One region of the Bacillus sp. N12A5 genome, then DNA from elsewhere that is predicted to be linked to it. Evidence: riboswitches for the same ligand, from Rfam matches in the RefSeq annotation. Region 1 holds a riboswitch; each other region holds the start of a gene.
The links. A riboswitch is a leader RNA that binds a small molecule or an ion and turns the genes downstream of it on or off. The one in region 1 is predicted to bind S-adenosylmethionine.
Positions count from the first base shown of each region.

Region 1 (7,603 bases):
TTGTTTAAATGGCCTGTACCCGGAGGCTTGCGACGGCATACTGTCCGGACATGTATTTTTATATCAAAAGCCGGTCACAGACGCTGAAACTTCCGAAACGATTGCACAGCATGCCGGAGTTGTCTTTCAGGACCCCGATCAGCAGTTTTGCATGCTTACGGTTGAGGACGAAATCGCTTTTGGGCTGGAAAATCTGCAGATTCCGAAAGAAGAGATGGCGGAGAAAATTGATGCCGTATTAGAAAAATTACGTATTACTCATTTAAAAGAAAAAACAATATCTGCACTGTCAGGAGGACAAAAGCAGAAAGTGGCTCTCGCCTGTATTTTGGCGATGGAGCCCGAGCTTATTATATTAGATGAGCCAACTTCCCTGTTAGATCCTTATTCAGCTCGGGAATTCGTTCACATGATGAAAGAGCTTCAGCAAGAAAAAGGCTTCAGCCTCCTCGTCATTGAGCACCAGCTTGATGAATGGACGCCTTGGATTGAGCGGACAATCGTGCTGGACAAAGCAGGAAAAAAAGTGCTGGATGGCGGGACGAAAGATCTATTTCAGCACGAAGCGGAGACCTTAAAACAAATGGGCATCGCGATTCCAAAAGTGTGTGACCTGCAGGAAAAACTCAGTATGCCGTTTACTTTATCAAAAGAAACGCTTTTTAAAGAACCGTTTCCTGCCGGTCATAATGAAAAGAAAGAAGTTCCTTCTGGGGAGCGTGTGCTGGAAGTCAGCAGCCTTTCGTTCGCAAGAGGACAGCAGACGATTTTCAAAGACATCAGCTTCTCATTGCACGAAGGCTCTTTGACGGCGCTTGTCGGCCCGAACGGCACCGGAAAATCAACACTCTTATCCGTCCTCGCCCGTCTGATGAAGCCGAAAAGCGGAAAGATTCTTCTATATGATAAGCCGCTTCAATCGTATAAAGAAAATGAACTGCGAAAACGAATGGGATTTGTTTTTCAGAACCCCGAGCATCAGTTTGTCACCGGCACAGTATATGACGAGCTGCTGTTCGGCAAGAAAGCAAATGCTGAAACCAAGAAAAAAGCGCAGCATCTGCTGCAGCGTTTCGGTCTTGCGCATTTGGCTGATCACCATCCGTTTGCAATCAGCCAAGGGCAAAAACGGCGCCTGAGCGTCGCTACCATGCTCATGCATGACGTAAAGGTTTTATTATTAGACGAACCAACCTTTGGCCAGGACGCCCGCACGGCGGCTGAATGCATGGACATGATTCAGCGGATTAAGCAAGAAGGCACCGCTGTCCTCATGATTACACATGATATGGAGCTTGTCTCTTCGTATGCCGACAGCGTGCTTGTGCTTCACGATACGGACCTGGTTTTTGACGGATCTCCAGCGCAGTTATTTTCTCAGAAAACAAGGCTTGTCCAAAAAGCAAAGCTCACCCTTCCCCTTCTATATGAATGGATGGCATATCAAGAGGAGGTGCGTGATGAAGCAGCCGTTACATCTCATTAATCCGACAGTGAAAGCAGCGGCGGTTTTTTGCTGCGTTGTCATGCTGTCGTTTATTTACAACCCTTACACCCCTGCGTGTTTTTATATCATCATCGTGTCGGGTGTCCTATTGGCGGCCGGAATCCCATTAAAAAAATGGTTTTTGTTTACCATTCCGTTTTTGATTTTGGCATTCGGATGTGTATGGACAGCCGCTGTTTTTGGCAAGGTTCCGACAACCCCGGAAAATTTCTTATTTCAAGCCGGCCCTATCTCTATTAACAGCGATAATGTGTCTGTGGGCATCTCTCTCGGGTTTCGGATTTTGTGCTTTTCCGCCTTATCGATGATGTTTGTTTTTACGACTGACCCCATTTTATTTATGCTGAGCCTTGTCCAGCAGTGCAAGCTCTCACCAAAGCTCGCATATGGCGTGATTGCAGGTTTTCGTTTTCTTCCGCTGTTAAAGGATGAAGTCCAGCTGATTCAGCAGGCCCATAAAATCAGAGGAGGAGCGGCAGAGAGCGGCTTCGTTGAGAAAATCAGCGCGCTAAAGCGGTATACCATCCCGCTATTGGCAAGCGCCATCAGAAAAGCGGAACGGACCGCCCTGGCAATGGAATCGAAGGGGTTTACAGGAAGCAGGAATCGGACATATTATCGAACGCTGTCCGTAAATCGCCGCGACTGGCTGTTCTTTTGTCTCGTTCTCTTCTTGTTCGCAGGATCTTTTCTTGTATCCTTATGTTTTGCCTCATAAAAAGCCGCTATCGACGATAGCGGCTTTTTATATTATTGATGATAGTTTAATGCCTGGGCAAGATTGGTTTTAATCGTTATATTCGAAAAATCAATTCCAAGCTGTACAGCTGTTTGAGCGATTTCAGGCCTGATTCCTGACAGAGTTGACCGGACACCGATTAAATTGAGTGCCTCAATCAATTTAAAGATTTGGTGCGCCACCATTGTATCAACCACCACAACGCCTGACAGATCGATTAACAGATGCTCTACGCGTCTTTTGGCACAAGCATGAAGCGTGTTTTCCAGAATAAACTTGGCCCGTTCAGTATCAATGTCACCTACAAGCGGCAGCAGAGCTGTTGATTTGCTCAGGGTAATGACAGGCGAGCTTAATTCCAATATCATTTCTCTCTGGGCGTTTAATTGCTGTTTGGCATTCGTTTCAGCATGATCAACGAATGTATAAATCGTAAAATCAAAGACTTTTACAATCAAATCAGCCCATTTCTGTTTCTCTCCCGGTTCAAATGCCGATTCATTTTCTTCTGCGAACTTCTCAAGATACTTCGTGTATAATCTTCGGTTTCTCATAAACTCCCGAATGACGTACTGAACCGGCGTGTCGAGATGCTTTTGGTCGTTTGTCAGCTCAATGATCCACTCTTGAAATTCTTCGAGAAATTGTTTTTCCGGTAAAACATACATGTAATTCAGATGCCGATAAAATTCTCTGTCCTGCTCTTTCAATTCTTCCGTTACAGATGCATTATGTAGAGCGTAAAGCGAGTTCGGATCGCTTTCCTCCATCGTTTCAATCCATTCCTCGGCCATTTGATCAACATGTTCTGAAAAAAATGCGTATAATTTTTCATTCAGTTTCATCACACTGCTCCTTTCCCCAACACTATTATAACTTGACTGATAGCTGAATCCCAGTCATACACGCTGAAGCCATCCAATATTTTGAAAATAACTAATTCTTTGGGGTGTATCCTATTTTTTCAAAATGCTTCAAATGGCTCTGTCCGAGCGGTTGCTTTTTTCATATAATATGAGGCAACACCCTTGAATCCACTTGAAAGCATAAAAAAGGAGGGCTTTTTTATGAATGGTGAAATCCGCTTGATCCCGTATGTGACGAATGAGCAGATCATGGATGTAAACGAGCTTCCTGAGGGCATTAAAGTGATTAAGGCGCCAGAATTGTGGGCAAAAGGGGTAAAAGGCAAAAACGTAACAATTGCAGTATTGGACACTGGCTGCGATACAAGCCATCCTGATTTAAAAAACCAAATCATCGGCGGAAAGAACTTCACAGATGATGACGGCGGCAAGGAAGATGCGATTTCCGACTACAACGGACACGGCACACACGTCGCCGGAACAATTGCCGCTAATGATTCAAATGGCGGCATTGCTGGAGTCGCTCCTGAGGCAAGCCTATTGATTGTGAAGGTTCTAGGCGGCGCAAACGGCAGCGGACAATACGAATGGATTATTAACGGCATTAACTACGCTGTGGAACAGAAAGTCGATATCATCTCAATGTCCCTTGGCGGACCAAGCGATGTTCCGGAGCTTGAAGAAGCCGTGAAAAACGCCGTCAAAAACGGAGTGCTTGTCGTTTGCGCGGCGGGAAATGAAGGTGACGGCGACGAACGAACAGAAGAGCTTTCCTACCCCGCGGCTTATAATGAAGTGATCGCGGTTGGTTCTGTTTCCGTAGCTCGAGAATCGTCAGAATTTTCTAACGCCAATAAAGAAATCGATCTTGTGGCACCGGGAGAAAATATATTATCCACCCTCCCTAACAAGAAATACGGCAAGCTCACCGGGACTTCAATGGCTGCCCCTCACGTCAGCGGAGCGCTCGCTTTAATTAAAAGCTTTGAAGAAGAATCATTTCAAAGAAAGCTTTCTGAACCTGAGGTTTATGCACAGCTGGTTCGCAGGACACTCCCGCTTGATATCGCAAAAACGCTGGCAGGCAATGGATTCCTGTATTTAACTGCTCCTGATGAGCTGGCAGAAAAAGCAGAGCAATCACATTTGATGACACTATAAATTTATTTTTCTCATATAATAAATGCCGTAATTTGTAAATAAAATTTCAAATTCTATGTTGACAGCGAATTTGAATTGCTGTTAAGATTACCAACAAATGATTCAACTTTTCAAAAAATTAATAACATTTTCTCTTATCGAGAGTTGGGCGAGGGATTGGCCTTTTGACCCCAACAGCAACCGACCGTAATTCCATTGTGAAATGGGGCGCACTGCTTTTCGCGCCGAGACTGATGTCTCATAAGGCACGGTGCTAATTCCATCAGATTGTGTCTGAGAGATGAGAGAGGCAGTGTTTTACGCAGAAAAGCCTCTTTCTCTCATGGGAAAGAGGCTTTTTGTTTGTGAGGAAACCTCTTAGCAGCCTGTATCCGCGGGTTAACTTAGAGTGTTTTACATATAAAGGAGGAGAAACAATGACAACCATCAAAACATCGAATTTAGGATTTCCGAGAATCGGACTGAACAGAGAATGGAAAAAAGCACTTGAAGCGTATTGGAAAGGCAGCACTGATAAAGATACGTTTTTAAAGCAAATGGATGACCTATTTTTATCCGCAGTAAAAACACAAATTGACCAGCAGATTGATGTTGTGCCTGTTTCTGATTTCACACAGTATGACCATGTACTCGACACAGCGGTCAGCTTTAACTGGATTCCGAAACGATTCAGACATTTGACTGACGCTACCGATACATACTTCGCTATCGCCCGCGGAATAAAAGACGCTGTATCAAGTGAAATGACAAAATGGTTTAATACAAATTACCATTACATCGTTCCGGAATATGACGAGAGCATTGAGTTCAGCCTGACAAGAAACAAACAGCTCGAAGATTATCGCCGAATCAAACAGGCATACGGCGTTGAAACAAAGCCTGTGATTATCGGCCCATATACGTTCGTTACGCTTGCTAAAGGCTATGAACCGTCAGAAGCTAAAGCAATCCAAAAACGCCTTGTGCCGTTATATGTACAGCTTTTGAAAGAGCTTGAAGAAGAAGGCGTAAAATGGGTTCAAATCGATGAGCCGGCACTCGTTACCGCCTCTTGCGAAGATGTTCGCGGCGCAAAAGAATTATTTGAAAGCATTACAAGTGAGCTTTCCTCTTTGAATGTGCTTTTACAGACGTATTTTGATTCTGTTGATGCCTATGAAGAGCTGATCTCTTACCCGGTTCAGGGAATCGGCCTTGATTTCGTTCACGACAAAGGCAGAAACCTGGAACAGCTGAAAACACACGGCTTTCCGACAGACAAAGTACTGGCAGCCGGCGTGATCGACGGACGCAACATTTGGAAAGCAGACCTTGAAGAACGTCTCGATGCCATTCTAGATATTCTCAGCTATGCAAACGTTGATGAACTGTGGATTCAGCCTTCAAGCAGTCTGCTGCATGTTCCGGTAGCAAAACATCCTGACGAGCATTTGGAAAAGGATCTGCTGAACGGATTATCCTACGCAAAAGAAAAGCTGGCCGAGCTGACAGCTTTGAAAGAAGGGTTAGTATCAGGAAAAGCGGCGATCAGCGAACAAATCCAGCAGGCAAAAGCTGATATTCAGGCGCTTAAACTGTTTGCAACAGGCACGAATTCTGAACAAAAGAAAGAGCTTGAGCAATTAACAGATAATGACTTCAAGCGTCCGATACCGTTTGAAGAACGTTTAGCTCTGCAAAATGAATCTCTCGGCCTCCCGCTTTTGCCGACGACTACGATCGGAAGCTTCCCGCAGTCTGCTGAAGTGCGGAGCGCACGCCAAAAATGGCGGAAAAATGAATGGTCTGATGAACAGTATCAAAACTTTATCAATGCGGAAACCAAAAGGTGGATTGATATTCAGGAAGAATTGGAACTTGATGTCCTTGTTCACGGTGAGTTTGAACGGACAGACATGGTCGAATACTTCGGTGAAAAGCTGGCCGGCTTTGCCTTCACAAAATATGCTTGGGTTCAATCATACGGCTCACGCTGTGTTCGGCCGCCAGTCATTTACGGAGATGTTGAATTTATTGAACCGATGACAGTGAAAGACACGGTATATGCACAGTCCCTGACATCCAAGCATGTGAAAGGAATGCTGACAGGTCCGGTTACAATTTTAAACTGGTCTTTCCCTCGAAACGATATTTCGAGAAAAGAAATCGCCTTCCAAATCGGGCTTGCCCTTCGGAAAGAAGTAAAAGCGCTTGAAGACGCAGGCATTCAAATCATCCAAGTCGATGAACCAGCACTGCGCGAAGGCCTTCCATTAAAAACCCGCGATTGGGATGAATATTTGACTTGGGCGGCAGAAGCATTCAGATTAACCACTTCTTCCGTGAAAAACGAGACACAAATTCATACGCATATGTGCTACAGCAACTTCGAAGACATTGTCGATACGATCAATGATCTGGATGCGGATGTCATTACGATCGAGCACAGCAGAAGCCACGGAGGATTTTTAGATTACTTAAAAGAGCATCCGTATCTCAAAGGCCTTGGCCTTGGTGTGTATGACATTCACAGCCCTCGGGTGCCGTCAACTGAAGAAATGTACAACATTATCGTTGATGCGCTTGCCGTCTGTCCGACTGACCGCTTCTGGGTAAATCCAGACTGCGGATTGAAAACAAGACAGCAGGAAGAAACGGTTGCCGCATTGAAAAACATGGTGGAAGCTGCAAAACAAGCAAGAGCTCAGCAGACACAGCTTGTATAAAATAGAAACCATCTGTCTTTGGCAGATGGTTTTTTCTATTAGAAAGCGGAAATCGGTTTCCGATGCTTCCCGTCCCCTTCTTTTACTATTTTGGCTGTTCCATTTCATCAAATTCCACAAGGCTCAATGATGTATCATGTATGTAAGCAGAATTCCATATGTCGTTAACGCGTCTCCCCTTTATGATATTTAACAGCATTAATATAAAGACAGAATGGGTAACCAAGAGAACATTACCGGAAGAATGGCTGTCTAAAATCGTTTGGAGAGCCAGCCTGACCCGTTTTTCAAAGTCAAAAAACGTTTCACATCCCTGCTGGCGATAAGCTTCGGGATAATGAAAATAAGCATGAAAAAGATCTGGTTCGTCCCTTTCAATATCCTCTTGTTTTTTCCCTTCCCATGAGCCCAGTGACATTTCTCTGAATATATGATCTATCACCAGCGGGGGCCTGCGCGATCCCAGTATGGTTTTTGCTGTCTCTTCTGTCCGCTTGCTCGGGCTGATGTAGACCTGATTCAATTCAATATCCTTCAGACGCTCCCCAAGAGCGCGGGCGTTGTACAGCCCAAGTTCTGTCAAATCAGAATCCAGCCAGCCCTGCATCCGTTTTTCTACGTTCCA
Region 1 is NZ_JALAMR010000002.1:343,981-351,583, reverse strand. It holds gene MOC09_RS02205 (ABC transporter ATP-binding protein) at 1-1,486, shown strand, start outside; gene thiX (HMP/thiamine ABC transporter permease ThiX) at 1,461-2,225, shown strand; gene rsbRB (RsbT co-antagonist RsbRB) at 2,258-3,091, opposite strand; gene isp (S8 family peptidase) at 3,314-4,273, shown strand; SAM riboswitch class I at 4,405-4,560, shown strand; gene metE (5-methyltetrahydropteroyltriglutamate--homocysteine S-methyltransferase) at 4,690-6,978, shown strand; partial or broken gene MOC09_RS02180 (histidine phosphatase family protein) at 7,017-7,603, opposite strand, start outside.

Region 2 (7,603 bases), on a different contig from region 1:
GGATCTGTTTCCAAAAGCACCTTGCCAAGCTGATTCATATTAAACGATCTCGGTGTGCGCCCTTTCAGTAAGTCAGGGCGCTGCAACGCATTTGTGTTATATTCTAAAATTCCGCTGTTATGCTTGATTGCGCCGCCTCCTGTGTGCAGCCATTGGCCAGTGATCGCCGGAAGACAGGCAATCGTCCTTACAATCATCCCGCCGTTATCGTGATGCTGGGGTCCGTTTCCGATTCTGATAAAAGAAGGGGAGGTTTCCCCGTACATTCTTGCCAGCTGGTAAATATCTTCGGTGCTGACACCGGTGATCAGTGATACCTTTTCCGGATCATACTGTTTCACGTGTTCACGGAGCTCTTCATAGCCAACCGTGTATTCAGACAGAAATGCTTCATTATGAAGGTTTTCTTTAAATAAAATGTGCATGATGCCAAGAGCAAGTGCGCTGTCAGTTCCCGGCTTTATTGGAATAAACCAATCTGCGAGACGCCCTGTCTGATTTTTATGCACATCAATCACAACAATTTTGGCACCTTGTTTTCGTGCTTTTTGAGCGATTGTAATCTGATGCATGTTTGTGCTGACCGCGTTGATACCCCAAAAAATAAATAGTTTCGTATGAATGGTTTCCTCAGGATCAATCCCCGCACTTATACCCATTGTATATTTATAGCCCTCAGATCCCGCTTTGCTGCAAATCGTCCGTTCAAGCTGGCTTGAACCCATTCGGTAAAAGAAACGGCGGTCCATACCTTCCGCTGTTAATTTCCCCATATTTCCGTAAAAGCTGTACGGAAGTATGCTTTCAGCTCCCTCTTCATCAATCAGCTGCTTCCAGCGGGAGGTAATGGTATCAATTGCCTCTTCCCAAGAAATTGGTTCAAATATCGCCTGGCCTTTCGCACCTGTCCGTTTAAGCGGTGTAGTCAGCCGCTTTTTATCATAGATGCGCTCCGTCATGTTCCTGACTTTGTTGCAGATGTTTCCGGCCGTGACAGGATGATCGGGATCGCCTTGCACTTTTACAATTTTTCCGTCTTTTTTATGTATTAACAATCCGCACTGATCCGGGCAGTCCAGCGAGCAAACGGATTTGAGAATGCCGTTCTGTTGTGTGGCAAAAGATTTCATGTGGCCCTGTTCCTCTCTCTAGTTAGATATTTTGTAAGAATTATAACACTTCCGATGATAACGTCAATTCTGAAAAAAAGAGATTGACATCAATCTGAGACTTCTTTATGATAAACGTATTCTTTATTCCGAAAATTACATACTCAACATTTTCTATCCAGAGAGGTGGAGGGACTGGCCCTATGAAACCTCGGCAACATTATTGTGCCAATTCCAGCAAGCGACAGCTTGAAAGATAGGAAAGCAAGGTTTATACCGGCGTCTGCCTGTAACAGAGCGCGCCTATATATGAATCTCTTTCCATCTTCGGAAAGAGATTTTTTTATGAAAAAATACGATGAAAAGGATGTTTTGCACCATGACGGTTTTGGTTACAGCACCGTACAACGAAGAAGGACGCAAAGAGCTTAAAAACTTGTTTGGCTCGGTTGCTTACCACTCCTGGAAGGAACAAGGCCGGGCATACCGGGAAAAAGAAATGATTCAGCTATTAAAAGAAACAAATGCGATAGGTTTGATTACAGAGCTTGATCAAGTTACAGACAGCGTATTTACATCTGTTCCAGATCTTTCATTTGTGGGCGTCTGCAGGGGAATGCCCTCCAATGTGGATGTGGCAGCAGCGTCAAAAAGGGGCATACCCGTTTTCTATACACCCGGGCGAAATGCACAAGCCGTGGCTGAAATGTTTATCGGGAATATGATTTCCTTTCTCCGCCATACCAGCACTTCAAATCAATGGCTGAAGGATGGGAAGTGGGACAGCGATTACTTGCAGGCTTATGTCAAATTTAAAGGAAACGAATTATCGGGAAAAACAGTCGGCATGGTTGGGTTTGGAGCAGTTGGGCAAAGGATTGCAAAACTCCTGACTGCGTTTGACTGTCAAATAAAGTATTACGATCCATACGTACAAGACGATCATCCGCTGTATCAAAAAGTATCTCTTAAAACGGTTTTTTCGGACAGTGATATCGTTTCTATCCATCTGCCTCGTACCGAGGAAACGCTTGGACTTATAGATCGGGCGTATTTTGATCTGATGAAAGAGAGTGCGATTTTCGTCAATACTTCAAGAGCGGTGGTAGTAAACCGTGAAGACCTTTTATCTGTATTAAAAAAACATAAAATCAGAGGGGCGATTTTAGACGTTTTTTATCACGAACCTCCAGAGGAATCGGATTACGAATTGATCTCATTGCCTAATGTTCTGGCAACACCGCATCTCGCTGGCGCAACCTTTGAAGTGGAGGATCATCATGTGGCGATCCTGAATGAAGCCCTCAAAAAGTGGAAGGATGAAAAAACTCTTAATATTCCGACATTGTATAACAAGGTCGAACTGAAAACAGGGGTATAAGAAAGGAGGCCGACAGAATGAAGAAACAAAAAGGCTATCTCGTATTTGATATCGGCACAGGGAATGCGAGAGTAGCAGTCGTGAGTGTGTCGGGCCGTGTTCAAACGGTTGAACGGGAGGACATTGTATATTCCACCGAGACACTTTACCCGGACAGCCGTTATTTTTCTCCTCAGGTGCTGTGGAAGCAAGTCATGAGATTGGCAAAACGTGCGCTTTCCCGTTCGAGTGATATTGACATCATTGGTTTGACATCGACGAGTCAAAGACAGGGAATTGTTCTGATCGATCAAAACGGCGAAGCTTTTCTCGGATTGCCGAACATTGATAACCGCGGGCGTGAGTGGGAGGGGAGCATACCCAATCAGCAGGAGATATACAGCCGCACAGGCCGCCTGCCAACCGCACTTTTTTCTGCGCTTAAGCTTTATGGTTTAAAACAGCGCCAGCCGTCTTTGTGGGAAAAAACGGCAAGTTTTACAAGCATCAGTGATTGGGTGACGTACCAGCTGAGCGGGAAATTGACATATGAACCATCACAGGCAACCGAAACCCTGCTGTTTGACGTAAAGCAAAACACTTGGTCAGAAGAGATGTGCGGCATTTTCGGCTTCTCCTCATCTATTCTTCCGCCTCTTGTAAGAGCGGGAACAGCGACTGGAACGATCACAAATGAGAATGCGTCCAAATTAGGGCTATCTATACATGCAAAGGTGGTAGCAGGGGGCGGGGATACACAGCTGGCTGTGAAAAGTACCGGCGCTGTGCTTGAGGACATTGTCATCGTATCAGGGACAACAACGCCAATCACCAAAGTTACTGCTGAGCATGACGATCTAAAATATAAAGCTTGGCTGAACTGCCATACAGATCAAGGACAGTGGCTTGTAGAAACGAATCCTGGCATTACCGGCCTGAATTATCAAAAATTAAAACAGATTTTTTACCCGAATGAAACGTACGATGTGATGGAGGAAGAGATGTCTGCACTTGCTAAAGAAGACAATGCATGTGTGGCGGCTCTCGGATCTTATTTGTCGGAAGAAAAGAATGCGTTAACCAGAGGCGGTTTTCTTTTTGATGCCCCGCTATCAGCGCATTTAAAGAGAGCACATTTTGTACGTGCGGCGCTGCAAGAGATCGCATTTTCAATCAAATGGAACTTTGACATATTAACAGAGGTTACTCCGTATGAACGTGACTATGTTTGGGTGTGCGGAGGAGGCTTTCAAAGCAAAACTCTCACTCAATATATTGCTGACCTTCTTCAGAAAAAAATCTATGTTCATGAGGGATTTCATCAGGCATCTGTCGTTGGTGCTGCTGTCATTTGCAATGAGACCTTTCAATTGACGGAAGAGATGTCAGCAAATGTCCGGGTGATAGAACCCCAAGACAGCCAGATTGAACCGGGCTTATATGAGGAATGGAAGCAAACGCAGCGCTTTTTCTCAAGTTCAGAAAGCAAAGTGCTAATATAAGGCGGCATATACTGCTGTTTTGAGGAATTATCTAATTTTCAGCTTTAACAAGGTAATACGGTAATGAATATAAGCATCTAAGGAGGAGACAGAAATGTTAGATAAAATCGGTATACCGAAGCGGCTTGCCTGGGGGTTTATAGGGGTTGTTTTGTTTATGATGGGAGACGGGCTTGAACAAGGCTGGCTCAGTCCTTTCTTGATCGAAAACGGGCTTACCGTTCAGCAATCCGCTTCCATTTTTAGTATATACGGGATATCCTTGGCTATAGCTTCCTGGTTTTCGGGTGTATGTCTGGAAGCATTTGGCGCAAAACGGACGATGTTTATGGGGCTGTTGTTTTATGTGATCGGTACAGCTGCCTTTATCGTATTTGGATTTGAACAGCTAAACCTTCCTGTAATGTATGTGACTTACTTCGTAAAAGGTTTAGGCTACCCGCTTTTTGCATACTCTTTCTTGACATGGGTCATTTACAGAACACCGCAAAACAAGCTAAGCACGGCTGTCGGCTGGTTTTGGATTGCATATTGCCTGGGCATGTTTGTGTTCGGTGCTTGGTACTCAAGCTACGCGATCAAAGCGTTCGGTTATTTGAACACGCTTTGGAGCTCTATTTTCTGGGTATGTCTTGGTGCATTTTTCGCATTGTTTATCAATAAAGACCGTTTTGAAAAGAAGAAAGAAAAAAGATCAGAAACAGCCGAGGAGCTTTTAAAAGGGGTTACGATTCTATTTACAAATCCGCGCGTGCTTACAGGCGGAATCATCAGAATTATCAACAGCATTGGTACATATGGTTTCCCAGTCTTTTTGCCGATGCACATGGCTCAGCATGGAATTTCAACCAATGTGTGGCTGCAGATTTGGGGAACGATTTTTCTGGGGAACATTGTGTTCAACCTCATCTTTGGCATTGTCGGCGATAAGTTCGGCTGGAAAAATACCGTTATTTGGTTCGGCGGAGTCGGCTGCGGCATTTTCACCGTCCTATTATATTATGCACCTGTTTTCTCCGGCGGAAGTTTAGCGGTTGTCAGCGTGATCGGCTTTATTTGGGGAGGTTTGCTGGCAGGCTATGTGCCGATTGGTGCAATTGTGCCGACGGTGGCCGGAAAAGACAAAGGAGCGGCCATGTCTGTATTGAATTTGGCTGCAGGTTTATCAGCGTTTGTCGGCCCTGCGCTCGCTTGGCTGTTCATCGGTCTCATCGGGGCGCAAGGTGTTGTCTGGATCTTTGCGATCCTTTATCTTGCGAGTGCGGTCATGACAAAATGCATTCATATACCTGAGGAAAAAGCAGTACAGGAGGAAACGACTCCTCAATATGCATCTTAATCAGGAAGCGTCCTGTTTCAGGGCGCTTTTTATGATTTATTTAGTAATGTAAGGGTTCCCATGATTGTAACAGCATTTACCAATATGCATCTTTGTAAGTTATATAAGTATAAGAGGTGAAAATCTTGCAGGAAGTGGTCAAGAATCAAGACGCCATGTCTGGTGCAGATCATGAATAGGACATTTTAAAGGGAAGGGCATATACGTGCACAGACAAGAAAATACCGTTATTCTCTTGATTTTAAAGTAGAGTACACATTTGTATCATAAGGGACTCCATTTTGATACATGTAGTGTCTTAAGACTCCTTCTTTTTGAAATCCCATTTTTACGAGCAGGCGATTTGATGCTTCATTTTCGGTAAATACGACTGCGCCGATACGTGTCAGTCCAAGGGCAGAAAATCCGTAGGATACGGCCTTTGAAATGGCTTCTGATGCAAATCCGTTTCGCCAATGCGCCGGGATGATTTCATAACCGATCTCTGCACGCCTATGCTTGTGGGCCAAAGCATGAAAGCCAATCGTTCCAATCAATTCTTTAGTGTCTCTTCTCTCAATTCCCCACCGTATACCCCTTTTTTCTTGATAAAGGGCGGCAAACGTTTGAGCCATTAAAATGGCTTGTTCTTTAGATTCCATGCTTTCAATTCCGTAATAGCGGGTCACCTCAGGGTTGGAAAAACAAGCAAAAATGGCTTCTGCATCTTGATCTCTGATTTGTCTAAGTGTAAGCCGATCCGTTTCTAATACAGGAAACATTTCACCACTCCCAGTTTGCGTTTTCGTTTATCATATCTCCTTTATTTCTTCTTTTCTATAGTGAAATCAAACCTGAGGAAGCAAAGGCACGAATTTGTTTTTCTAGCTGCTCTTTGTTTTTGTTGAATTGTTTTAAACGATGGCCGTTTGCGCCTGATGGGTGGGGAAAGCCGCGAAGGCAGAAAAACTTCTGGAGACTGTGCTCGCTGATCAGTGCTTCACATACTGTTTCGGCTGCTTTTCCAAGCGGAATGAGAAGAGCCGGCCTGGTCATGTTATTAAGCTCCGCAGGGAAGTTGTCAAAAGCATAGGTGCTTAGGATAGGAGAGCGAGAAATAGCCGGTCTGTATCCGGTATAGTTTTTTAGCTGAATGAAGGCAGGATATTTGATAACGGAAGTGGTATGAAGCATATGACGCAAGTCTCCAAAAAGCTGTGAGGCGCATTGAATGCCTAAAGCCTGCGGCAGCCCGCATAAATTCAGCATGTTGATCAGGTTATCCCTCATTGAACCGGAAAGACCCGCTGCTTTTTTCGTGTCTACTGCCATTTGCTCAAGAGACCGGCCGCGCCGCAGGCTTTCTACGGCGGTTTCGTATGCTGTTTTCATTTGAAAAAACCCCGGCGTGATTCCAGCAATTACAATTGCGGCATTATGATTGATATATTCATTATGAGGTGAATAGTAGATGCCAAGTTCATTTTCTTGATGGAGACGAAATGAAGAAACGAGTAAATCGGACTTTGTAAGTGATGAAGGAAGAGAATGCAGTTTCTCTGCGAACTCCTTTAAGCAGCGGCGGTTTACAATCATGCATAGTCCTCCTTAAAAATGATATCCCATTGTCCATTCTGAACGTAACAAGGGGATATCATTCATCTTTATCTGCTATTTAAATGTCCTGCCTTCCACACCTCTTTGACTGCTTGAGGAACTTCTTTCACTTCAGCTGTAGTTTGTTGAAAAACGGTTTTTTTCATTTGGATATCCTGCTGAATCTTCTTTTGTTTTTGCGTCAGCAGCTCCGTCTCCGTTTTTAATCCTTCGACTTGTTTTTGCATTGCCTGCGTAACAGAGGTGAGCTTCTTTAGTGCGGGATCTATTTTTTTCTTGTTTTGAATCACATTAACCCCTAAGATAATGATCGAAATAGCCAATACTGCGATGCTGATATAAACAATAACCATATGTTCACTCCTTTTCTTTTGTCATTACCCTGTTTCCGCTTTTTTAATCAAAGAAAATATGTTTTCACAGTTCGTTTGATTTGCGTATTGGATTTATTGTACTTATAATGTGATATCGTACATATGTAAACAAAGAAAGGGTGCTTCAATTGCAAAGTTTACAAAATAAAACTGCACTGATCACAGGAGGGGGCAGAGGGATAGGCCGCGCTACAGCTCTTGCCCTTGCGAAAGAAGGCGTGAACATTGGGTTAATCGGCCGGACTGCCGCAAACGTTGAAAAAGTGGCTGAAGAGGTTAAAGCACTTGGTGTAAAAGCTGCATTTGCCGCTGCAGATGTAAAG
Region 2 is NZ_JALAMR010000003.1:79,415-87,017, forward strand. It holds gene MOC09_RS03620 (molybdopterin oxidoreductase family protein) at 1-1,130, opposite strand, end outside; SAM riboswitch class I at 1,281-1,372, shown strand; gene MOC09_RS03625 (2-hydroxyacid dehydrogenase) at 1,468-2,490, shown strand; gene MOC09_RS03630 (FGGY family carbohydrate kinase) at 2,508-3,971, shown strand; gene MOC09_RS03635 (MFS transporter) at 4,066-5,310, shown strand; gene MOC09_RS03640 (GNAT family N-acetyltransferase) at 5,538-6,071, opposite strand; partial or broken gene MOC09_RS03645 (hypothetical protein) at 6,113-6,885, opposite strand; gene MOC09_RS03650 (DUF948 domain-containing protein) at 6,954-7,259, opposite strand; gene MOC09_RS03655 (3-ketoacyl-ACP reductase) at 7,409-7,603, shown strand, end outside.
Region 2: linked by a shared signal. The riboswitch ahead of MOC09_RS03625 (2-hydroxyacid dehydrogenase) and the one ahead of metE (5-methyltetrahydropteroyltriglutamate--homocysteine S-methyltransferase) in region 1 are both predicted to bind S-adenosylmethionine.

Region 3 (7,603 bases), on a different contig from region 1:
GCCGCTCTCGAAAAGTCTGAGTTCGCGGCAGAACCTGACAAAAGCCCGGTGCAGCATGCGCTTGCCTTTGTCCCGCTTATACTCGTAGGTGCAATGAATAAATGTTTCACCATATACCTTCCAAAGTGGTATCCGAATGGATTTGATTTTTCATCGATCGGATTAAAGGAGTTCGGAAAGCTTGATATTTCTTCAGCAGCTGCCATTTGGTCGGTTGAGCTTGCTCTGGTGATTGGCATCATCACAACGATTTTATTTGATTGGAGAAGAGTGTTTGCCCAAATGAAGGAGGGGCTGAATGAAGGGATCGGCGGCGCCTTGCTGGCATCTATGAATACGGGTGCCGAGTATGGTTTCGGCGGCGTTATCGCCGCACTGCCGGGGTTTCACAAGCTGAGCAGCGGCATTTCGCACACCTTTGCCGACCCGCTTGTAAACGGGGCTGTCACGACAACGGTGCTGGCGGGAATCACCGGGTCGGCTTCAGGTGGTATGGGCATTGCGTTAAGCGCGATGTCAGATCAATATTTGCAGGCGATTCAGGCTTACAACATTCCGCCGGAAGTGATGCATCGGATCATATCGATGGCATCGGGCGGCATGGATACGCTGCCGCATAATGGAGCCGTCATTACGCTTCTGGCCGTGACGGGACTGACTCACCGGCAATCGTATCGGGATATTTTCGCGATCACGCTCATCAAAACGGCTGCCGTTTTCGCTGTGATCGCAATTTACAGCTTGACGGGTCTAGTGTAGGAGAAAACGAAAGGGGCATCAATATGGGAAAAGTGCTGTCATCAAGTAAGGAAGCTGCGGAACTGATTCATGATGGAGATACGCTGATCGCAGGAGGATTCGGGCTGTGCGGCATTCCTGAACAGCTCATTTTGGCGATAAGAGATCAGGGAGTAAAGGATTTAACCGTTGTCAGCAACAATTGCGGGGTCGATGACTGGGGGCTCGGCTTGCTTTTGGCTAACAGGCAAATCAAGAAAATGATCGCATCCTATGTCGGTGAAAATAAAATTTTTGAGCGGCAGTTTTTAAGCGGAGAGCTTGAGGTCGAGCTTGTACCCCAAGGAACACTCGCTGAGAGAATTCGTGCAGGCGGCGCGGGCATACCGGGATTTTATACGGCGACAGGCGTCGGCACCTCCATAGCCGAGGGAAAAGAGCATAAAACGTTCGGCGGCCGGACGTATGTACTGGAGCGAGGCATTACTGGCGATGTGGCGATCGTTAAAGCGTGGAAAGCGGACACCATGGGGAATTTGATTTTTCGGAAAACGGCGAGAAATTTCAATCCCGTTGCTGCGATGGCAGGCAAGATTACGATTGCCGAGGCGGAAGAAATCGTGGACGCAGGAGAGCTCGATCCAGATCACATCCATACACCGGGAATTTATGTACAGCATGTGGTGCGTGGCGCGAGCCAAGAAAAACGGATTGAAAAACGAACAGTTCGGCAAGCGGCGGGAAAGGGTGAAGCGAAATGAAGGAAGCGAGAAAACGAATGGTTAAACGCGCTGTACAAGAAATCAAGGATGGCATGAATGTGAATCTTGGGATTGGAATGCCGACGCTTGTCGCAAATGAGATCCCCGATGGCGTTCACGTCATGCTTCAGTCAGAAAACGGATTGCTCGGGATCGGCCCCTATCCTCTGGAAGGAACGGAAGACGCGGATTTGATCAATGCTGGGAAGGAAACGATCACTGAAGTGACGGGCGCTTCCTATTTTGACAGTGCTGAATCATTCGCAATGATACGAGGCGGGCATATCGATCTGGCTATTCTCGGCGGCATGGAGGTTTCGGAGCAGGGTGATTTGGCCAATTGGATGATCCCCGGCAAAATGGTAAAAGGGATGGGGGGCGCCATGGATCTCGTCAACGGTGCGAAACGGATCGTTGTCATCATGGAGCATGTCAATAAACATGGCGAGTCAAAGGTGAGAAAAACATGCTCGCTTCCGCTGACAGGCCAGCAAGTCGTGCACAGGCTGATTACGGATTTGGCAGTGTTTGATTTTGTTAACGGCCGCATGACGCTGACGGAGCTTCAGGAAGGTGTCACCATTGAAGAGGTTTATGAAAAAACAGAAGCTGATTTCGCGGTAAGCCAGTCTGTGCTCAAACAAAATTCTTAATGGGAAGGTGTTTGACATGAACGAACAAGTCGCCTTGGTAACAGGGGCAGCCGGCGGAATCGGATTCGAAATCGCGAGGGAATTCGCCCGTGAAGGCGCCAGCGTCATCATTTCAGATCTCCATCAGAAAGCGTGCGAAAAGGCAGTCTCCAAGCTTGCAGATGAAGGATTTGACGCGGTGGCCATCCCGTGTGATGTGACAAAGGAAGCGCAAGTCGCTGACACGGTGAACGCCATCCAAAAACGGTACGGGCGCTTGGATATTTTGGTGAACAATGCCGGTATTCAGCACGTCGCCCCGATTGAAGAGTTTCCGACAGAAACCTTTGAACAGCTGATCAAGGTCATGCTGACGGCGCCCTTCATCGCAATGAAGCATGTTTTTCCGATCATGAAAAAACAGCAGTTTGGCAGAATCATTAATATCGCGTCTGTTAATGGATTAGTTGGCTTTGCAGGGAAATCCGCTTACAATAGCGCCAAGCACGGCGTCATTGGACTCACAAAAGTCGGGGCGCTGGAAGGCGCGCCCCACGGCATTACAGTCAATGCGCTCTGCCCGGGTTATGTCGATACCCAGCTTGTACGCAATCAGCTTAGCGATCTATCGAAAACGAGAAATGTCCCTTACGACTCTGTACTTGAACAAGTCATTTTTCCGCTTGTGCCGCAAAAGCGACTGCTTTCCGTCAAGGAAATTGCGGATTATGCCGTGTTTTTGGCAAGCGAGAAGGCGAAGGGCGTCACTGGGCAGGCTGTCGTCCTTGATGGGGGCTACACTGCACAATGATAGAAAAAACACACTTGCTCCGTTAGGGAATCAAGTGTGTTTTTTCTTTGCTTATTTCCACACATCGTTAGCGATCTCAACCACGTGGCGAAGCTTCGCCCATTGCTGTTCTTCAGTCAGCTTGTTGCCTTCCTCAGTGGAAGCGAATCCGCATTGAGGGCTGAGGCAAAGCTGGTCTAAGCTCACATAACGGGATGCTTCTTCAATACGGCGTTTCACATCGTCCGGATGTTCAAGCTTACCAAATTTAGATGTCACTAAACCAAGGACAAGCTGAAGGTCAGAGCGCTTCACATACCGGAGCGGCTCAAATCCGCCTGAGCGTGAATCATCATACTCTAAGAAAAGCCCGTCCAGGTTCAAGCCGTCAAAAATAGTTTCGGCTGCTGCGTCATAGCCGCCTTCAGCTGTCCAAGTGGACTGGAAGTTGCCGCGGCAAATATGCATGGTTACCGTCAAGTCATCCGGACGGTCAGCAATCGCGTCGTTAATGGATTTCGCAAATAGCTGGCGAAGCTCGTCAGGCGTTGTTCCAAACGCTTCGATTTGTTTTAAGCCTTTTTCAGATAAGAAAACAGCCCATGCCGTATCATCAAGCTGGAGGTAGCGGCAGCCTCTGTCGTAAAACGCTTGAATCGCCTTTTTATATGCTTTGGATACATCGTGCTGGAAAAGGTGATAGTCATTTTTATAGGAAGCCTTTTCTAGCTTGCCGCGGAAAAACAGCATATTCGGGCTTGGGATCGTCATCTTTGGCGTCGCATCACCGGCAATGCTGTGGAGAAATGAGTAATCTTCAAGCATTGGGTGAGTTGAAAAGTCGATATCACCTGTGACTTTGATGCCGCGTGCTTTAGTCTGCACATTATGGAATTGAATGCCGTGCTCAGGAGTGAACGGCTCAACGCCATCCAGATTTTCTAAGAAATCAAAATGCCACCACGCTCTGCGGAATTCACCGTCAGTCACGACGTTCAGGCCGGTTTCCTTTTGTTTCTCCACAATGCGGGTGATTTCATCGTCTTCAATTTGGCGGAGCTGTTCAGCCGTAATTTCGCCAGCCGCTTTTTGCAGCCGTGCTTTTTTGACGGGCTCAGATCTCAGCAGGCTCCCGACTTGATCCGCGCGAAACGGCGGTTTTTTTCTTTGAAGTGATTGTTGTTCTGCGGGTGTTGTTTGTTGTGACATGTTGTCCATTCCTTCTTTCCATTCGAGTATAAAAAAGCTCTTCCTTTGGATAAGGAAGAGCTTGTGTGACAATCTCAACCTTATCTTCAAGAGCAATTATTGCTCTAAAGGATTTAGCACCATTCTGTTAAACAGCGGTTGCCGGGTATCGCAGGGCCAGTCCCTCCACCTCTCTTGATAAGGAAAACCTTTTTATGAAATTTTCTGATAGTATCTATTATTCACACATTTTCTGTTTCTGTCAATGATAGATTATCTCCACACATCGTTGGCGATGTCGATGACATGGCGAAGCTTTGCCCATTGCTGCTCCTCTGTCAAAAGGTTTCCTTCTTCTGTAGAGGCGAAACCGCACTGCGGGCTGAGGCACAGCTGATCCAAGCTGACAAAGCGCGCCGCTTCATTGATTCGGCGTTTCACATCGTCAGGATTTTCGAGCTCGCCGTATTTTGATGTGATCAAGCCGAGCACGATTTGCAGATCTTTGCGTTTCACATAACGGAGCGGATCAAAGTTTCCAGAGCGGTCATCATCGTATTCCAAGAACAAGCCGTCCAGGTTTAAGCCGTCCAAAATCGTTTCTGCAACAGCGTCATAGCCCCCAGATGCCGCCCAAGTTGAACGGAAGTTGCCGCGGCAAATGTGCATCGTGATTGCTAAATCATCAGGCCGGTCTGCCACTGCATCGTTAATCGTTTTGGCAAACAAGGCAGGCAATGTTTCTGGATCGCCGCCGAGCGCCCGGACAACCTCTCTGCCTTTTTCTTCAAAGAAGAGAGACCATGACGTATCATCAAGCTGAAGATAACGGCAGCCAGCGTCATAGAAGGCTTTGATTGCTTTTTTGTACGCTTGGGCCAGGTCATGAAAGTATTCCTCTTGGTCATCATAAATCCCCTTATCAGCCTTTTCACCGAAAAACAGCATATTCGGGCTCGGAATCGTCAGCTTGGGTGTCGCCCCGCCGGCAATCTTATGTAAAAATTGATAATCGGCAAGTGCTGGGTGGCTCGTAAAATCGAGTTTTCCCGTCACCTTGATGCTGCGTGCTTTTGTTTTGGCATGATGGAACTGAATCCCTTCAGCCGGAATGAATGGTTCCACGCCGTCGAGCCCTTCCAGAAAATCATAATGCCACCATGAACGGCGGAATTCCCCGTCTGTTACCACATCAAGGCCGATTTCTTTTTGTTTTTCCACAATGCGGGTGATTTCTTGGTTTTCGACATCACGCAGCTGTTCCGCTGTGATCTCGCCGGCCGCTTTTTTCTGCCGGGCTTCTTTCACCGGAGCAGAGCGCAATAAACTGCCGACATGATCGGCACGGAAAGGAGCTTTGCGCTGTTGTTCTGTTTTTTGTCCTGCAAGATGTGTTTGTTGAGCCATGTCATTCGCCTCTTTTCTAAATTATGTTGAGCATAAAAAAGCTCTTCCTTTGTGTAAGGAAGAGCTTGAACGATCAAATCTCCGCCTCATCTGCAAGAACGCAATGTTCTTAAGGATTTAGCACCATTCTGTTTAAAACAGCGGTTGCCGGGTATCATAGGGCCAGTCCCTCCACCTCTCTTGATAAGGTACATCTTCATATATAGATTTCAATTATCTTAATATTATTACTTTTGAATCAATTGTCAACACTTTTTAGAAAATACTTTCATCTTCATCGTTATATAAAACCATATCCAGTACGATAGCAATAGCCGTGCAAATCAGCACATCCTCCTCGTTTGCAATCTGCAAGTGATAGGAATCGCCCCAGCTTAGCCACTTTTTGCTTACGGACATCCGGACATTCTTCCCGTCCGTCAGCTGGAATTCGTCCTTCCACAAATCACCTTCGATTTCCCAGTTAAGCTTGGAAATCTCAAACTTCGGTTTGAAAAACGTTACCTTCTTCGTCACTTCACAAACCGTTTCTCCGCCAATTGAAATCTCGTATCGCGGCAAAAAAGACATCACTTTTTGTTCTATGGACACGAGCGTTTTTCCTGTTGAATCTGTCATTTGTAACGAGTCCCCTAACGAAAAGAACCGCCCCTCGACCTTGAATGTCTCCTGTTCATCCCGGTCATAAATGTGAAACGCATCTTTAAACGAGAACATTTTTTGTTTCATAAATAATTCAATCATTGCTAAAGTCTCCTTTTGGATTTGCCTAGTATGAAATTACGGATAGAGGGTGAAAAGTTTTCAGGCTCTAAATCAAAACAATTTTAAAAGGCTGCCTGATTCAGCAGCCTTTTCGTTTGAAATATAGAATTAGGAAAGATGCATCCGGCGTTTTTGGCGGATGGCGTCAAGGTCGATTAGGTTGTTGTGATGAGGTGCGGCTGCTGGCAGAGGGCTTGTCTTTTGCGGTTTGCGGCGATTGTCCTTGCTGAAAGAAAAAAGAAGATAGCCGCATAATGCGATGATAATAAATAGGATCATGTTACATACCTCCCAAAAATAGTTTTGGTATTCTCTATTGTACGGATAAAATGTCAAAAAGTATTCAAAAAATTCCAAATCGACTAAAAATAAATTACTGTCCCTCTAAAACAGTCTAACCTGTTGACCTGAAAATAGTCTTACATCTCGATGGTTATTCTAGTTGTTGGTTGGTTCTATAGTTACTATCGACGCTATAATCAATTCCTTTATATAACTTTAAGACTAAGTTTTCGTGATTCTAATTACCTGTTTTTGGATTCTCTTTTTTTTTGCTTGTTTGATGTATACCCTATTTTCCGCAATCAAACACAAAAAACCCAAATCACGGAGCATTTGGGCGGTACGAGAGGGATTGAGATTGTGGTTTTGAGGATGTGTATGTCAATTAGAAGAAGCGTTTGAACATTTTTCTGATCTTTTGAAACGGGCTGGATTTCTTTTGCATGTTTAGCGGTCTAGTCGTGATCCATTTTTTCAATAGGCTCTTTTTTGCAGCAATTGCTTGTTTTGTCACTGTTTTTCCTCCTCATCCGTTGATACTTGTTTTACGGAGGACGTTTTAAAAATGTTTCATTTTTACGCAAAAAAACCAGTCCTTTTTTGGACTGGTTTTTGGCATTACGCCTGTTCTTCAAACAGCTTTGCAATCTCAACGATGACGTTTACGGCTTTGACCATGTTATCAGCTGAGATGTATTCAAATTTTCCGTGGAAGTTTTCCCCGCCGGTAAAGATGTTTGGCGTCGGGAGTCCCATGTAGGACAGCTGGGATCCGTCCGTCCCGCCGCGGATTGGAGAAATCTTCGGTTCAATGCCGAGGTTTTCCATCGCTTGTTTGGCAATGTTGACGATTTCGATGACAGGTTCGATTTTTTCTTTCATGTTGTAGTATTGATCGTTCATATCAAGCTGAACGCGTTCTTTTCCGTATTCGTTTTGAAGCTCCTCAACGACACGCTTCATTGTGTCTTTTCTGTTTTGGAAGTTCTCTTTGTCAAAGTCTCTGATAATGTAGTGGAGTTTTGTTTCCTCTACATCTC
Region 3 is NZ_JALAMR010000021.1:43,242-50,844, reverse strand. It holds gene MOC09_RS18610 (GntP family permease) at 1-759, shown strand, start outside; gene MOC09_RS18605 (CoA transferase subunit A) at 783-1,499, shown strand; gene MOC09_RS18600 (CoA transferase subunit B) at 1,496-2,152, shown strand; gene MOC09_RS18595 (3-hydroxybutyrate dehydrogenase) at 2,169-2,942, shown strand; gene MOC09_RS18590 (5-methyltetrahydropteroyltriglutamate--homocysteine S-methyltransferase) at 2,994-4,130, opposite strand; SAM riboswitch class I at 4,208-4,314, opposite strand; gene MOC09_RS18585 (5-methyltetrahydropteroyltriglutamate--homocysteine S-methyltransferase) at 4,383-5,516, opposite strand; SAM riboswitch class I at 5,600-5,706, opposite strand; gene MOC09_RS18580 (LURP-one-related/scramblase family protein) at 5,772-6,260, opposite strand; gene MOC09_RS18575 (hypothetical protein) at 6,390-6,638, opposite strand; gene MOC09_RS18570 (hypothetical protein) at 6,949-7,077, opposite strand; gene pepT (peptidase T) at 7,182-7,603, opposite strand, start outside.
Region 3: linked by a shared signal. The riboswitch ahead of MOC09_RS18585 (5-methyltetrahydropteroyltriglutamate--homocysteine S-methyltransferase) and the one ahead of metE (5-methyltetrahydropteroyltriglutamate--homocysteine S-methyltransferase) in region 1 are both predicted to bind S-adenosylmethionine.

Region 4 (7,603 bases), 210 kb from region 1:
GCTGATGATATCCTCTGGCGCTGGCTTCGCAAACATGCGCCCCCGGTTCGTCACCTTCAGCATACAGTAAAGCTTATCCCCTTTTTGCGGCCAGACATCCTCGTATGGCGGCAAATGCTCGGTTGCGACAAGCGCGTCCTTCGATAAGCCGACATCAACGAAAACGCCCATATCTTCCACTGTATCCACCACTTCGACCCAGCCGTACTCATCCGCGCTGATGACCGGAATTTTCATCGTGGCCGCAAGCCTTTCCTGCTGATCGACGTATATAAAGACCTCTACCTCGTCTCTGTCTTCGATATCCTCAGTTATTTCACTGTTATGTAAGAGAATCGTATCTTCTCCGTCGGTTAAAAAGTAACCGAAGTCGGTTTGGTGATCTATACTCAAGGTTAATTGCTGCCCTGGTCTCATGCTATCGTCCTTCCTTTCCGCTTATTTTCTGCGGATTTTGTTAACATTTTTTCCAATCATCACAAATTGATTCTTTGTTCTGTTGGAAGTTTCTCTTTATTCTACTATAATCAACACATAAATTAAATGTTATGGAGGTTTTCATATGGCAAAAGAAAGTTCATTTGACATTGTATCCAAGGTGGAATTGCCTGAGGTGCAAAACGCAATCCAAATTGCACTGAAGGAAATCAGTACAAGATATGACTTTAAAGGAAGCAAAAGCGACATTTCTTTAGATAAAGAGGAGCTGGTCCTTGTTTCCGATGACGAGTTCAAATTAAGCCAGCTGAAGGATGTGCTGGTCAGTAAATTGATTAAACGAAACGTACCGACAAAAAACATTGATTACGGCAAGGTGGAAAACGCATCAGGCGGAACGGTACGCCAGCGTGCAAAGCTTGTTCAAGGCATTGACAAGGACAACGCCAAAAAAATCAATACGATCATCAAAAACTCCGGACTGAAAGTAAAGTCTCAGGTGCAGGATGATCAAGTGCGCGTCACTGGAAAAAACAAAGATGACCTGCAGCAAATTATCTCAGCTGTGCGGGGTGCGGAGCTGCCAATTGACGTTCAATTTATAAATTTCAGATAAATTTTCTGAATCCTATTGATTATTGTCTTTATTTTCGGTAAATTTGGAGAAAGGGAAAAGGCCCGGCATCTTGGCATTTCCTGAACACAAAACTTCATATCCGTTCTTATCAAGAGAAGCAGAGGGACTGGCCCGACGAAGCTTCAGCAACCGGTGTAATGGCAATCGCCATGACCAAGGTGCTAAATCCAGCAAGCTCGAACAGCTTGGAAGATAAGAAGAGACAAAATCACTGACAAAGTCTTCTTCTTAAGAGGACTTTTTTTATTTCTCTTTTTTCCTTGCTGAATGTGAATAAAGGAGGCAGACAATGGGACTTTTAGAAGATTTACAAAAACAGGTGCTAATCGGTGATGGCGCCATGGGGACGCTCCTCTACTCCTATGGCATTGACAGGTGTTTTGAGGAGCTTAACATCTCGAAGCCGGAGGAAATTCAGCGCATACATAAAGCGTACGTTGAAGCGGGAGCCAACATTATTCAAACGAATACGTACGGCGCCAATTATATTAAATTATCCAGACACGGCCTTGAGGATGACATCAAAAAAATGAATCAAGAGGCAGTAAAAATCGCGCGGGCTTCAGCTGGCGACGCGTACGTGCTTGGGACGATGGGCGGCATCCGCACGTTTAATAAAAACGCGTACAGCCTTGACGAGATCAAACGCAGTTTTCGCGAGCAGCTGTACCTGCTGCTGCATGAAGGGCCGGATGGCTTGCTGCTAGAAACGTATTATGATTTGGAAGAAGCACGTGAAGTACTCAAAATCGCGCGGAAAGAGACTGATCTTCCGATTATGCTGAATGTGTCGATGCATGAGCAAGGTGTACTGCAGGACGGAACACCGCTTTCCGAAGCATTGCGATCGATTGCGGATCTCGGAGCTGATATCGTCGGCATTAACTGCCGCCTTGGCCCTTATCACATGATTGAAGCGCTCAGCGAAGTGCCGATTTTTGATGATGTGTTCTTATCAGTTTATCCAAACAGCAGTCTTCCGTCGCTTGAAGAGGGACGGCTCGTCTATGAAACAGACGACACGTATTTTCAAAATAGCGCGTCAGAATTCCGCAAGCAAGGCGCACGGATTATCGGCGGCTGCTGCGGCACCACGCCGAATCACATCAAAGCCATGGCCGAAGCGGTTGGCGGACTTGCTCCGATTACGGAAAAAGAAGTCAAAACCAGGGAAAAGGAATTCATTTCCGTTCAGCACGAGCGGATGGAGCCCGGATTGAATGAGATCGCGGCGGAAAAACGCTCCATCATCGTAGAGCTGGATCCGCCGAAAAAATTGAGCTTTGACAAATTTCTGTCCGCAGCTGCTGAATTAAAGGAAGCGGGAATTGATGCCCTGACACTCGCCGACAATTCACTGGCTACCCCGCGGATCAGCAATGTCGCCTGCGGTGCCCTTGTGAAGCAGCAGCTCGATATGCGGTCCCTTGTCCATATTACGTGCCGGGACCGAAACATTATCGGCTTGCAGTCACATTTAATGGGCCTGGATACATTAGGGCTGAATGATGTGCTGGCCATTACGGGTGACCCATCTAAAATCGGGGATTTTCCGGGTGCAACGTCTGTGTATGATTTAACATCCTTTGATTTAATCAGGCTGATCAAACAGTTCAATGAAGGGCTGTCCCTGTCAGGAAAGCCGCTTGGCAAGAAAACGAATTTCTCAGTGGCCGCCGCATTTAATCCTAACGTCCGCCATCTGGATAAAGCCGTAAAACGGCTGGAGAAAAAAATAGATTGCGGCGCGGATTACTTTGTTTCACAGCCTGTTTATTCCGAGCAGCAGCTTGTCGATATCCATAACGAAACCAAGCATCTGAAGACACCGATCTATATCGGCATTATGCCGCTCACAAGCAGCCGGAATGCTGAATTCATCCACAATGAAATTCCGGGCATTAAGCTGTCTGACTCTATTCGCGAAAAAATGGCCCTCGCCGGCGAGGATAAGGAGAAACAAAAAGCGGAAGGCCTTGCGATTGCACGCTCTCTGTTGGATACGGCATGCGAGCTGTTTAACGGGATCTACTTGATTACGCCTTTTCTTAGATCTGACTTAACCGCCGAGCTCACTTCGTATATTCAGCAAAAGGATGAGCAGCGCCAAAATATCTATTTGCATTAATGCCTAGAAGACTGCCTGAGCCAATCGGGCGGTCTTTTTCAGCGTAATTCGTGTTACGATAAAGAAAATCAGTTTATAAGGAGGAACATCATGCTCGAAGTTAAAACCATTTCTGCGGAAGATACATACGGCATCCGGCACCGCGTCCTGCGTCCCCATCAATCCATCGAACAATGCAAATATGAACAGGATCATACAGAAGGCTCCTTTCATCTCGGTGCATTTTATGAAGGGAAGCTAATCAGCATCGCTTCTTTTTCCCCTCAAAATCAGCCTTTATTAACGGAGTCCCCTGCGTACAGGCTGAGAGGCATGGCAACGCTTGAAGGATATCGCGATCAAAAAGCTGGAAGCACACTGATCAAACACGCGGAGCAGAAACTGGCAGAGAGAGGCGTGCAGGCGGTCTGGTGCAATGCAAGAGAACATGTCAAAGGCTACTACGCAAAACTTGGCTGGGAAGAACGCGGCGAACCGTTTGAGATTCCTGGCATTGGCACTCATATCGTCATGTGCAAAAAAATCGGAACAAGCAGGTGATCTGATGAACGTAATGGATGAGCTGTTTGAGTTTCATGAAGAACATGTCCCCGGCTTATTGCGGCTTTGCAGGCAGGCCGGATGGCCGGATTATGGCGAACAAGAACTGAAACTGCTTGTCCGGCAAGGACGCTTTTTCGGTTATCAAAACATCCGCGGTGAGATCATCTCCTGTATCGGCTTATTTTTGTTTGGCCGTCTCGCTTCTATCGGCCTCGTCATCGTCGACATAGAATACAAACGGCTCGGTCTCGGGCGGCGGATGGTAAACGCGTGTATCAGCAAAACGGATGAAAGCACCGCCATCAGGATTTGCGCCACAAAAGAAGGTTTGCCGCTTTATGAAAAAGCTGGTTTTCATCACGCAGGTTCAGTCCGAAAATACAGCTGTCACAGTTTTCAGCCTTTTGCAAAGCAGCCCAACGCTGAGCTCGCCTCCTTTAAAGAACAAGACTTTCAAGACATAGCCGCAGCAGATCTGGCAGCCTTTGGCGGAGACCGATCAAACCTTCTGCAGCAACTTATTTCCAATTCAGAGGAATGTATCGTTGCCAGAAACAACAAGGGACATCTCATTGGCTACGGCCTAACTGTACAAACACCAGCCAATCTGAAATTCGGCCCCATTGTCGCCCCATCATCAGACGTTGCTGCACGATTAATCAGCAGGCTGGCCGCCGGCAAACAAAGTCCGATGCGAATCGACATACCGGCTGAACACACCTCTCTGCATGACAGCCTGATAGAAATGGGATTTCAAGCAGACGATGAGCCTCCGCTTATGCTTTACCAGAAAAAGAAGCTTCCTATCCAAAATGGACACTTATATGCTTTAATATCACAGGCCCTCGGCTAATCCTCTTTTTTACCGAACAGGTATTTTCTGTTCGGTTTTTTGCGGTCTGATCGTTGAATAAACGGAGCCATCAGGGACATTCTAAGCAGAAGAAAAGGAGTGTGCTCTGAGATGGAATCATCAAAACAAAATAACGGAATGACGATTGTTGCAATCGGTTCAATCCCTTTAATATTAACCCTAGGAAACTCAATGCTTATTCCGATTTTGCCAAAAATGAAATCTGAACTTCATTTATCACAATTTCAAGTCAGTCTCGTGATCACAGTGTTTTCCTTGATTGCGGCGTTTGCGATTCCGATTGTCGGTTATCTCGCAGACCGTTTTTCCCGGAAAGCCATCATTATCCCCTGTTTATTTCTATATGGAGCGGGCGGTTTGTTAGCCGGGTTTGCCGCAGGTTTTTTTGACAATGCATACCCTTGGGTTATGGCTGGCCGGGCGCTTCAGGGACTCGGAGCAGCCGGGACCGGCCCAATTGCCATGGCGCTGTCAGGGGATCTGTTTAAAGGCGCCCAGGAAAGCAAGGTGCTTGGCCTTGTTGAAGCTTCAAACGGCATGGGGAAAGTGCTTTCGCCGATCATTGGCTCGCTAATCGCCCTGCTTGTCTGGTATGGCGCGTTTTTCGCCTTCCCGGTGTTTTGTATCATTTCAATCGTGCTGACTTGGATTTTTATTAAGGAAAAGAAAAAGGAAAAAGAACCGCCCCCGATTGGAAAATATGCAAAAGGGCTATTAAGTGTTTTTAAACATGAGGGCAGATGGCTGTTTACTGCTTATTTAGCAGGGGCAACTTGTTTATTTACTTTATTCGGCATCCTTTTTTACCTTTCAGATGTCCTAGAAAAAACATACGATACCGACGGCGTTAAAAAAGGCTTGATTTTGGCAATTCCCCTTTTGGTCATGTGTGTGACATCTTATACAACCGGAAGCAAAATCGGCCAAAAGCAATCGCTAATGAAAAAGCTGATCGTTCTGGGATTGGCGTTTATGACCGTATCTTATGCGGCTTTATCTTTCATTGAAAATCTTGTGCTCTTTATCAGCGTTCTCGTCCTGAGCAGTATCGGTTCAGGCCTTGTACTTCCTTGTGTAAACAGCTTTATAACCGGAGCTGTCGGCAAAGAAAGACGTGGATTTGTAACCTCGCTGTACGGATCAGTTCGATTCTTAGGGGTTGCCATCGGGCCTCCGATTTTCGGACGCCTGATGGAATGGTCCAGACCCGGCATGTTTTTAAGTATTGCCGGATTGACGCTTGTTGTCGGCATACTCGTGATCATGCTGATCCATGTCAATCAAAACAAAGAAGAAACAAAAGAAAAAGAAGAAGAATCTAAAATGGCTGGCAACCGGCTACAGCCTGCTGAGGAAAGGTAGCATCCAGTTTGAAAATTGAACGGGTTGAGACCTTTCCGCTTTTGCACCAATTAGAAAATGCATACGGAGATGCAAACGGGTTTAAACGATATCGAACTTGCTATCTCATCAGAATTGTCACAGAAAGCGGGATCGACGGCTGGGGAGAATGCGTCGATTGGCTTCCGGCTCTCCATGTCGGTTTTACCAAAAGGATTATCCCGTATCTTTTAGGAAAACAGGCCGGCAGCCGCCTGCCCCTGGTGCGCACGATTCAAAAATGGCACCAGCGGGCGGCCTCTGCTGTAAGCATGGCACTGACAGAAATTGCGGCCAAAGCTGCGGATTGTTCGGTTTGTGAACTATGGGGCGGGCGATTTCGAGAAGAGATCCCTGTATATGCCTCATTTCAATCATATTCAGACCAGCCGCAATGGATCAGCCGTTCAGTTTCCAACGTTGAAGCCCAGTTAAAAAAAGACTTTAAGCAAATCAAAGTCAAAATCGGCGGGACTTCATTCGAGGAAGATCTTCGGCACATCAATGCGTTGCAGCATACGGCCGGCAGCTCTATTACGATGATTCTGGACGCAAACCAAAGCTACGACGCTGCAGCCGCTTTTAAATGGGAACGCTATTTCTCAGAATGGACGAACATCGGCTGGTTTGAGGAGCCTTTGCCCTTTGATCATCCGCAGGATTACGCTTTGCTGCGCAGCCGTTTATCTGTGCCTGTTGCCGGCGGAGAAAATATGAAAGGCGCGGCTCCATTTGCGCATCTCCTTTCACAGCGCTGTTTGGATATCATTCAGCCCGATGTCATGCATGTCAACGGAATCGATGAGTTTCGGGACTGCCTCCAGCTCGCCCGTTATTTCGGCGTCAGAGCATCCGCTCATGCATATGACGGTTCCCTTTCACGGCTGTACGCTTTATTTGCGCAAGCCTGTCTCCCTCCATGGTCAAAAATGGAGAACGATCAAATTGAACCGATCGAATGGGATGTCATGGAAAATCCTTTTACCGATCTCATCAGCCTTCAGCCTTCAAAAGGAATAGTGCATCTCCCGAAAGGAAAAGGCATTGGAACAGAAATCAATATGGAGATCGTTAATTGCTACAAATGGGATGGCTCAGCATATTAAGCTGGGCCATCTTTTATTTGCAGACATAAATCATGGACAGCCTCATAAAATGGAAACAGCGGACAAGTCTTTTCATAAAGGAGCAAATGACTTAATGGCTGAACTGCTGATGAAAGCAAAACTTACGTTTATGATTATCGTAGGCGGCGTACTGCAGGGACTCGGCATGTCCTTGTTTTTATTTCCGCATGATATTCCGACAGGCGGGGCAGCAGGTATTGCGGTGCTATTGCATTATCTGTTTCAAATTCCCCATGGTTTTTCCGTGTGGGCTGTAAATGTGTCGATGCTTTTTACCGCTTTAAAATGGCTGGAGATGAGAACATTCACCGGCACCCTCGCTTCGATTACGGTCACCTCTGTATCGGTATTAATTTTTGATGCGGTTTTTCCGGATATCACATCAAACCTGTGGCTTGATCTAGGCAGCGGCGCAGTGTTATTGGGACTCGGCATTGGACTTTTATACAAATACAAAATTTCAAACGGTGGATTCG
Region 4 is NZ_JALAMR010000002.1:131,508-139,110, reverse strand. It holds partial or broken gene MOC09_RS01010 (S1 RNA-binding domain-containing protein) at 1-464, opposite strand, end outside; gene MOC09_RS01005 (YajQ family cyclic di-GMP-binding protein) at 563-1,054, shown strand; SAM riboswitch class I at 1,158-1,274, shown strand; gene MOC09_RS01000 (bifunctional homocysteine S-methyltransferase/methylenetetrahydrofolate reductase) at 1,365-3,203, shown strand; gene MOC09_RS00995 (GNAT family N-acetyltransferase) at 3,294-3,743, shown strand; gene MOC09_RS00990 (GNAT family N-acetyltransferase) at 3,748-4,599, shown strand; gene MOC09_RS00985 (MFS transporter) at 4,711-5,982, shown strand; gene MOC09_RS00980 (mandelate racemase/muconate lactonizing enzyme family protein) at 5,991-7,106, shown strand; gene MOC09_RS00975 (YitT family protein) at 7,201-7,603, shown strand, end outside.
Region 4: linked by a shared signal. The riboswitch ahead of MOC09_RS01000 (bifunctional homocysteine S-methyltransferase/methylenetetrahydrofolate reductase) and the one ahead of metE (5-methyltetrahydropteroyltriglutamate--homocysteine S-methyltransferase) in region 1 are both predicted to bind S-adenosylmethionine.